3 regions of the Priestia sp. J2 genome follow, and region 1 is predicted to be linked to each of the others. Evidence: predicted binding sites of a transcription regulator. Region 1 holds the regulator's gene; each other region holds the start of a gene.
The links. The regulator Rex, encoded in region 1, represses fermentation and respiration genes when NADH is low (regulators of the CRP and FNR family bind a similar motif). The targets are predictions, from matches to a motif close to TTGTGAAATATTTCACAA.
Positions count from the first base shown of each region.

Region 2: LJY09_RS13100 (DUF1641 domain-containing protein) is a predicted target of Rex. The motif match lies at 2,051-2,068, and genes of this name have one in related genera.
Region 3: LJY09_RS25945 (cytochrome ubiquinol oxidase subunit I) is a predicted target of Rex. The motif match lies at 1,268-1,285, and genes of this name have one in related genera.

Region 1 is NZ_CP086208.1:219,973-223,256, forward strand. It holds gene abc-f (ribosomal protection-like ABC-F family protein) at 1-797, opposite strand, end outside; gene LJY09_RS01295 (redox-sensing transcriptional repressor Rex) at 1,257-1,895, shown strand; gene tatA (twin-arginine translocase TatA/TatE family subunit) at 1,949-2,134, shown strand; gene tatC (twin-arginine translocase subunit TatC) at 2,150-2,905, shown strand; gene LJY09_RS01310 (YdiK family protein) at 2,931-3,158, opposite strand; gene LJY09_RS01315 (CPBP family intramembrane glutamic endopeptidase) at 3,155-3,284, opposite strand, start outside.
Region 2 is NZ_CP086208.1:2,598,093-2,601,376, reverse strand. It holds gene LJY09_RS13110 (AEC family transporter) at 1-260, shown strand, start outside; gene LJY09_RS13105 (NAD(P)/FAD-dependent oxidoreductase) at 308-1,486, opposite strand; gene LJY09_RS13100 (DUF1641 domain-containing protein) at 1,520-1,972, opposite strand; gene LJY09_RS13095 (hypothetical protein) at 2,402-2,818, shown strand; gene LJY09_RS13090 (ammonium transporter) at 2,815-3,284, shown strand, end outside.
Region 3 is NZ_CP086208.1:5,007,696-5,010,979, reverse strand. It holds gene LJY09_RS25955 (threonine/serine exporter family protein) at 1-627, shown strand, start outside; gene LJY09_RS25950 (threonine/serine exporter family protein) at 642-1,097, shown strand; gene LJY09_RS25945 (cytochrome ubiquinol oxidase subunit I) at 1,398-2,804, shown strand; gene cydB (cytochrome d ubiquinol oxidase subunit II) at 2,791-3,284, shown strand, end outside.

The DNA.
Region 1 (3,284 bases):
TACTGACGCAACTCTTTTTCATATCGCTCTGCTTTTTGTACAAGGTATTTAGAGTAGTTGCCCGTGTACTTCACCGTTGTTTTTTGTGCGACTTCATACACTTGATTTACGACTTTATCAAGGAAGTAACGATCATGTGAAACGATTAAAATAGCTCCTTCATACCCTTGCAGAAACTGTTCCAGCCATGCTAAAGTTTCAATATCTAAGTGGTTGGTAGGCTCATCCAGAATAAGCAAATCAGGCTTTGTTAAAAGCAGTTTTGCAAGAGCCAGGCGCGTTTTTTGTCCACCGCTTAAGGAGGAAATAGGGGTGCTGTAGTCAAAGTTTGAAAAACGGAAACCGTGAAGAATAGATCGTGTATCGGCTTCATACTGATAGCCGCCTAAATCTTTAAACGTTACTTGAAGCTGATCATACTCTTTGGTTAGTTTTTCGTATTGAACTGAATCATTAAAAATGTCTGGATCACCCATCTTCGTTTCAAGCGTACGTAATTCTTTTTCCATCTTCTTTAATGGAGCAAAGACAGTCATCATTTCTTCCCATATGGAGAGTGTTGACTCAAGAACTGTATCTTGTCCCATATAATCAATGGAAACACCCTTAGGTTTAATAATTTCTCCGCTGTCATAGGAAAGCTGCTCAGCAATAATTTTTAATAAAGTTGATTTACCAGCACCGTTTCGTCCCACTAGGGCAATGCGGTCTTTTGATTGTACTTCTAACTTTATATTCGATAAAATGGGTTCTGCCCCATAGTATTTTGTAATACCGTTCAATTGTAGAATAATCATTTTTTCACCTCTAGTAGTATATCCATAGTGTATTTTAACATATTTTCAACTACAAGTTCTTCCTACAAGCGTTTGTAATTTGTAGAGGGACAAGGACAAATGATGAAGCGAATGTTTTGATTCATGAAATAAAATGATTTTACCTGCACATTTTATACAGGATACTATGTTAAAATAAGAGATAAGTGCATCTCTGAACTTATCTATGATGGATGTAAAAAAATCCGTCATGACTAACAAACCGATCCTTTGAAGGGCTAATTGCTTCGTTCTACATACCGACTTTAAGGAGTGCTGAATAGACAAAATCCGTCGAGGTGTGAAGCGGAGTATATATAAAACAAGAGAAAAGAGAGAGAATTGGAAGCGCTACCTCAAAGCGGTTGATGCTTTGTGAAAGGTAATGCAATATGACTTGAAAATGTTAGTAATGACATACATGAACTGAGGGGGTACAACGTGAACACTGAACAATTAAAAATACCACAAGCAACGGCTAAACGATTGCCGCTTTATTATCGTTTTTTGAAAAATTTGCATGCTTCTGGTAAACAGCGTGTGTCGTCAGCGGAGTTAAGTGAGGCAGTGAAAGTGGATTCTGCTACTATTCGTCGGGACTTTTCTTACTTTGGTGCATTAGGAAAAAAGGGATACGGCTACAATGTGAATTATTTACTTACATTTTTCCGTAAAACGTTAGACCAAGATGAAGTAACGAAAGTAGCACTGATTGGCGTAGGGAATCTAGGAACGGCCTTTTTAAATTATAATTTTATTAAAAATAATAACACCAAAATTGAGTGCGCTTTTGATGTGATAGAAGATAAAGTAGGTACGAAAGTAGGCGACGTGCCGGTTTATCATCTTGACCAATTGGAAGATTATATGAGTGATGACATCTCAGTAGCGATTTTAACCGTTCCTGCCACTGTTGCTCAGCAAATTACTGATCGTTTAGTGAGTTGCGGAATTAAAGGAATTTTAAACTTTACTCCTGCACGCTTGAACGTACCGGATGAGATTCGACTCCATCATATTGATCTTGCTGTAGAATTACAGTCGCTTGTCTACTTTTTGAAAAATTATCCTGTTGAATAAGGCGGACTGTGTTACGATTTCCTTAAGTCTAAATTAATAAGGAGAGTGGGAATATGGGGATTGGAGCAGGCAGTTGGATTATTATTGCGATTGTAGCACTGCTTATTTTTGGACCGAAACGGTTACCGGAGCTAGGAAGATCAGTGGGCCAAACGCTTAGAGAGTTTAAGCATGCCGCTAGCGGTGCATCAGAAGATCGTGAAAAAGATAAACAGCGTCAAGTAGATGACAAAGAGTAAAAGGGTGATCATAGTATGACCGAACAAGAAATGTCAATATATGATCATATAGGAGAGCTGCGAAAACGCATTTTAATTGTTTTATTTTTCTTTGTGATTGCCACAATTGGCGGCTTTTTTATAGCGGATAAGGTCATTGTCTATTTACAGCATGCTGATGAGGCAAAAAATTTAACGATGAATGCATTTAGGCTAACAGATCCAGTTAAGATTTATATGCAATTTGCTGTTATTATCGGCTGTGTACTTGCAGCTCCTGTTGCACTGTATCAACTCTGGGCATTTATTAGTCCTGGTTTATATGAAAAAGAGCGGAAGGTAACGCTTGGATATATTCCTGTTTCCATTTTTCTCTTTATCGGCGGTGTCTCTTTTTCTTATTTTGTGTTGTTTCCATTTGTCGTCGATTTTATGACGCGCGTTTCTGATGAGCTGAATGTAAACCAAGTGATTGGCATTAATGAATACTTTTCTTTTTTAATGCAGCTCACACTGCCTTTTGGCCTGTTGTTTCAGCTTCCTGTCGTCGTAATGTTTTTGACGAGATTAGGAATTATAACGCCTATGTTTTTATCTCAAATTCGAAAATATGCCTATTTCGTACTGCTAGTTATTGCCGCACTTATTACACCACCGGAATTGCTCTCGCACATGATGGTGACAGTGCCGCTCTTAATTTTGTATGAAATCAGTATCATTATTTCCCGCATTTCGTATCGCAAAGTGTTAAAGGCAAGAGCAGAGCAAGAAAGAGAAGATGTTAGTATGTAAAAAAACCACTGAAACAGTGGTTTTTTTATTTAGATGAATCATCTTGATTTTTATATTGCTGCTGCAATTTTTTAATTTTGTAGTGCAAGATAAAGATGCGAACCGCAAACCTGAAATCGAATGCGGCTACGAGTGCAAATAAGATTGTGGGGAAATTCCAAACGGTTTCCTGAGCATTTTGAATTGCCAAGTAGGTGAATAAAATCCCCATAATAATATAAATAAACCCTCGTGTTAAAGGGATATTCTTCATAAAAACATGCCTCCAAAAATAAACTGCATTTGTTCTGCTTGTTTTTGCATTTCTATAATTTTATCTGCAAAAATAGTTTGAGATAAAATAACGATTGTATTCATCAAAACATGAGCAATAATAGGT
Region 2 (3,284 bases), 2.4 Mb from region 1:
TCAGTAAAGGCGCGCTCGGGATCGCTGTCTTAAAAGTAGCAGTTCAACCGATCGTTATGCTTGGAATTGCAGTATGGATAGGGTTGTCTTCAGATGAAGTGACAAAAGCTATTTTACTGGTAGCTTTTCCTGGATCTGCTGTAGCTGCGATGATTGCTTTGCGGTTTGAAAGCATGGAAAACGAAACGGCCTCTGCTTTTGTTATTAGTGCTATTTTATCGCTGGTTACGCTGCCGCTTCTTATTTCTTGGCTTATGTAAATAAAAAAAAACGAAAGAGGAATTTCCCTCTTTCGTTTTAAGACGGATTAATAAGCTAATGCGAATAATCCTTTGATATGAGATAAGTAACGAACGTTACTTGCTTCTTTCATAAGTGATGCTGGTAAACCTTTTAATTGCGTTTTGTTTCCGCCGATTGTACCAATTGCATCTTTGCGTCCAAGACTTCCTAGTGTACCAGAGAAGACAGGAACGAATGATTCCATTGCTCCGCCGCGAATAGCTACTGCTAAGTTCACGCCTACAACTTCACCCATTTGCCAAGCTAATTGAGCAGTAGGTGGGTAAGGGCGACCTTCTGGACCCATTACAACCGCTGAGTCACCAGCAAGGAATACATCTTTATGAGATGTAGATTGTAAGAATTCATTTACAAGTGCACGACCGCGGTTTACTTCGATACCTGAGTTAGCAACTACAGAGTTACCTTGAACTCCGCCAGTCCATACCATTGTTTTTGTTTCAATTTTGCTGCCGTCTTTAAGTTCAACAGTTGTAGCATCCATTTTTGTTACAGGTGTACCAGTAACAAATGTAACGCCACGTTTTGTTAAGCTTGATTGAGCACGCTCTACTAATTCAGCAGGGAAGCCTGGAAGAACTGTAGGAGCTGCTTCTACACAGTATAGAGAAATTTCTTTTGGATCCACACCGTGTTTTAGGCATAGGCTTGGCATTAAGTCAGCGTATTCACCAACAAGTTCGATACCTGTTAATCCGCCACCGCCAACTACGATTGTACCGTCAGCTTTATTTTTTGTTTTGCTGTATTCAGCGATACAAGCTTCTACGTGTGCACGTAAACGGTTTGCATCATTTACTGATTTAAGAACGAAGCTGTGCTCTTCTAAACCAGGGATACCGAAGTAAGCAGTTTCACTACCTAAAGCTGTAACAAGGTAGTCGTAGCTTAATTTTGTACCATCTTCAAGAGATACTTCACGTTGATCTGGTGAAATTTCTTTTACCGTTGCAATTTTTAAATCAACGTTGTAGTTTTTAAGTAATTTATCAAGTGGTAAAGCTACCGCTTGTTCAGAAACGCCGCCTACAGCTAGACGGTGTAATTCTGTAATGATTTGGTGAGTAGCAAAACGGTTCACTACTGTAATTTTTGCTTCATCCGCACTTAGGTGTTGGCGAGCTGTCATTGCAGTTAATAAACCACCGTAACCGCCGCCTAAAATTAAAATATGTTTTGACATAGTCGATCCTCCGTCCACACTTTTTAATGAAAATTATTTTTGTTTTTCGTTTGTAATGTCTAAATACGCTTGTGCAAAGCGGAATAGTTTTTGAGCTTGTGGATCTTTAAGCATGCGTAATAAACCGAATAAACCGATTGAATTAGAAGCATTTGCTTCTGCACGATCGTTTGCTTCGATTGCAGTAGCTGCAAGACCTTTTACTGTTCCTTCTACTGGCTCGATAAATTCTTTTACTCCACCAAGTAGATCTTCTTTTAATACGTCGTCAGTTAATAATGATTGCGCAACGTCGTAAGTTTTTGTAAGCACCGTTACCATTTCAGATAATTTTGGTAAATTATCTACAAGAACAGTAAGAGCTTCTTGTACTTCAGGCTTTAACAATTGATCTAACACATCCGCTTGACCTTTGTTAACCGCCGCTTCTGTTTGTACAGCAGCATTTTCCTCTGCAGCTGATTTTTGAATAGTTGATTGAGACATGAAAAGTCCTCCTTTGCTGGATACTGTTGCATATGTAGTTCCTAGTTATCTGCTAGACTTTCAAACTACATTGTGAAGTTGTGAAATCTTGCACATAATTCTATTTTAATTTTAATACGAGATAAAATCAACTCATTTCGTTGAAAAAATAAGTGAAGAACCTCGTAACCCTTTGTTTAATAAAAGTTTATAAAAAATAAAGCGAATAATTGCCTAGGTAAATAAAATTAAAATAGGGAACTAACATAATTCCTCTTCCTACGATAAAACAAATAACGTCATATTTCAACACATACGAACTTAATATTCTATAAGTAGTAAAAAGATAGGGCGCATTTACTATTTAAAGAGTTTTCAAAAAATTACATTGACTTACTATAGTGTTCTACATATAATCTAAATATAACATCTTATGTAAGGAGATATAACATGGTTATAGTGGATGAACTTTATCATAATGTGGTCATTACATTGCCTCAATTAAAATTAATTGAATTTATAATGAAGTTAAAAGAAGCTAAAGCACAAGAAATAGAAGATATAAAAGCGAAAATTAGTAAATACGAAGAGAAGAAACGTGCTGAAGAAGCTTGGTACCAATCACTATCACCGTTTCGTAAATTTTTTACCGGGCGTCCTTTAAGTCAGCATCAAGCGGTCGAGTATATGGTATACGTAAAGGAACGCTTTAAAAAAATTGATCACCTTAAAGCACAAATGCGAGAACTTCATGAAGTTCTTGAATTAATAAAAGCGGAAAATGAAGAAACAAGTGAAATTACGCTTTCGCCTGCTATTGTACAAGAAATAAAACGACTAAAAAGCAGTGGAGGCGTTGGGATATGAGTGTTAATGAACTAAGTTTAGGTATAAATACGACGTGGGTTGTATTAACAGCGGCGATGATTTTGCTAATGGAAGGCGGCTTTGCCTTGCTAGAGGCAGGTTTTGTCCGCTATAAAAATAGCGTCAATATTATTATGAAAGTATTCGCTGATATTACAATAGGAACGCTTTGTTTCTATTTAATTGGGTTTGGATTAATGTACGGAGATGATTTAGGCGGAATCGTCGGTAAAAGCGGTTTTGCGCTCTCAGGTAATTTATCGCACCTTGACATTCCAATTGGGCTTGAAACATTTTGGCTGTTTCAATGTGCGTTTGTTATTGCGGTCATTTCTATCGTTTCTGGAGCGGTGGCAGAACGAATTAATTTCCGCGCATATCTTTTATATGCGATTTTAATGACTACATTTATTTATCCTATAGCCGGCCACTGGATTTGGGGAGGCGGATGGATTAGTAAGTTAGG
Region 3 (3,284 bases), 280 kb from region 1:
AAAAAATCCCACAGCTATGTGACGCCAACAGGGATTATGTTTTCACTTGAAACGAAAGAACCGACGAAAACGAAGTTAATTCGTATTTCCGAACGAACGACCGATTTAAAAAAAGTAACTATGGTAAATAGCGTCTCAAGAACCATCAGTCAAGGAAACATCTCCTTGGAGGAAGCGTATGAAATGCTACAAGAAATTGAAGCAACGAACGTAGCTTTTCCACTATGGGTTCAACTTGCAGCTGCATCCATTTCTAGCGGATGCTTTTTAATCATGTTTCAAGGTTTATGGACGGACTTTATTCCAGCGATGTTTTCAGGAGGTCTCGGATTTTTAACCGTGGTGTATTTCCACCGTCTTATTCCGATTCGCTTTTTTGCTGAGTTTACCGCTTCGTTAGTTATTGGACTTTTATCAGCTCTTTTAGTCGCTTCAGGACTAGGAACGCAAATTGATAAAATTATTATTGGATCCGTTATGCCTCTCGTTCCTGGGTTATCGATTACCAATGCAGTGCGAGATTTAATGGCGGGACATTTACTGTCTGGATTATCAAAAGGAGCAGAAGCGTTTCTGACGGCATTTGCTATTGGTGCAGGTATTGCCATTGTATTTACGCTTCTATAGAAGGGAGGCATCATATGCATATCGTAGAGCAGATAATTACAAGTTTTATTGCTTCAGCAGCGTTTGGGATTATTTTTAATGTTCCACGTGAATCATTATTAAAAAGTGGCTTTGTCGGAATGATTGGCTGGCTCATTTACTATTTGCTAACGTTCTATGGTGTAGATGAAATTCCAAGCACTGTAGCATCGGCCTTTTTTATTGCTATTATTAGTCAAATTTACGCAAAAATTTATCGTACGCCGATCATTATTTTCACCGTAGCAGGTATTATTCCGCTCGTTCCAGGGGGAACAGCATACGATGCCATGCGTAACTTTGTAGAAAATAATTATAATGAAGCGATTAGTCTTGCAGCAAAAGCCTTTATGATTTCAGGTTCAATTGCCATTGGTATTGTATTTTCTGAAGTCATTAACCAAATCATTCGTCAATCTAAATTAAATGCGAAAGCAAAATATCGACCGTAGAGAAGCAAGCTCAAATCAGAGCGTGCTTTTTTTATGAAAAAATAAAGAGATCCTGCCCTTTTTTGTCACAAGAAAGTCACGTTTTAGTCTAAAAACGTTCAAAAAATGTACGTGCACAGCTAAAAAAATAGACTATACTATGTAAATAGAAAGAGAGACATTACATATGTTTGTGAAATGTTGAGCATATTTCTCGAATTGTTATGCTCAATGTTTCACAATATAAGTAAAAGATGCTCAGAAATGAGCAAAGTATCTATGGAAATGATGAATGTTCTTATATATGAAAGGAGAAAGAAGATGGGTACAGTCATACTATCACGTATTCAATTTGCATCAACGACGCTGTTTCATTTTATCTTTGTACCGCTGTCTATCGGCCTTGTCTTTTTAGTAGCGATCATGGAAACGATGTACGTAGTAAAAAAAGATGAACAGTATAAAAAGATGGCAAAGTTTTGGGGGCACTTATTCCTGATTAACTTTGCTGTCGGAGTCGTAACAGGTATTTTACAAGAATTTCAGTTTGGCATGAACTGGTCAGAGTACTCAAGATTTGTAGGAGATGTATTTGGTGCGCCGCTTGCTATTGAAGCACTGCTCGCGTTTTTTATGGAGTCCACGTTCCTCGGGCTGTGGATTTTCGGGTGGGATCGTTTGCCTAAATGGCTGCACTGTCTATGTATTTGGCTTGTTAGTCTAGGTACTATCTTTTCAGCGTTCTTTATTTTAACGGCTAATTCTTTTATGCAGCATCCGGTCGGAATGGAGCTAAATAATGGCCGTTTAGAAATGAATGACTTCTTTAAATTGTTAACGAACGGTCAGCTGTGGGTCGAATTCCCTCATACAATTTTAGGTTCGTTTGCAACAGGCGCCTTTTTTATCACGGGTGTCAGCGCTGTTATGCTCTTGAAGAAAAAACATGTGGCTTTTGCTAAAAAATCATTTCAAGTTGCTATCCTTGTAGGGCTAGTTTCAGGTGTAGGAATTGCACTATCTGGGCATGAACAGGCCGGATATTTAGTTAAAACACAGCCGATGAAAATGGCCGCAAGTGAAGGATTATGGGAAAACAGCGGAAGTCCAGGTGCTTGGACAGTAACAGCAAATATTCACCCTGATGAAAAGAAAAATACGAGTGAAATCAAAATACCTTACTTATTAAGCTTCTTATCATACGGTAAGTTTTCAGGCTCCGTTCCTGGAATGAATGAGCTGCAGCAGCAGTATACGGCGAAATATGGAGAAGGAAATTATATTCCACCCGTTCGAACAACGTTTTGGAGTTTCCGCATTATGGCTGGTCTAGGTGGCGTATTATGTGCATTAGGCATTTGGGGTACGTACTTGCTTTCTCGTAAAAAACTTCAAGAAAGCAAACTATTTTTACGTATTATGACGATTGCCATCGCCTTTCCGTTCCTTGGAAGCTCAGCAGGTTGGATTATGACAGAGATTGGCCGTCAGCCTTGGGTTGTATTTGGCTATATGAAAACCGAAGATGCCGTGTCTCCTGGTGTAACAGCAGGTGAATTGCTATTTTCTATTATCTCGTTTTCGTTCTTTTACTTAATTTTAGCTGTGATTATGGTGTTCTTGTTCGTTAAAGAAATTAAAAAAGGTCCAGATCACGATCACGAAGCACATACAAAAGTAACATCAACTGATCCGTTTACAAAGGAGGGATACAATGTTTTCTCTTAATGAATTCTGGTATTTGCTAGTATCCATTCTGTTTGTTGGTTTTATCTTTTTAGAAGGCTTTGATTTTGGGATTGGAATGGTGTCTCGCTTTTTAGGAAGAAACGACTTAGAGCGACGAGCTTTTATTAATACAATCGGTCCTTTTTGGGATGCAAATGAAGTTTGGTTAATTTCAGCAATCGGTGCTATGTTTGCCGCTTTTCCAAACTGGTATGCAACGCTATTAAGCGGGTCATATGTTCTTTTTGTTCTTCTGTTGCTTTCGCTTATCGGACGCGGTGTAGCATTTGAATTTCGAGGAAAAGTTGAAAAACAAGCGTGGAAAAATGCGTGGGATTGGGTTATCTTCTTTGGAAGTCTTTTTCCACCGCTCATTTTCGGCATCTTATTTTCAGCACTAATGAAAGGATTGCCTGTTGAGCGCAACATGCAAATGAATGCCGGCTTTTCGGATATTGTGAATCTATATACCATAACGGG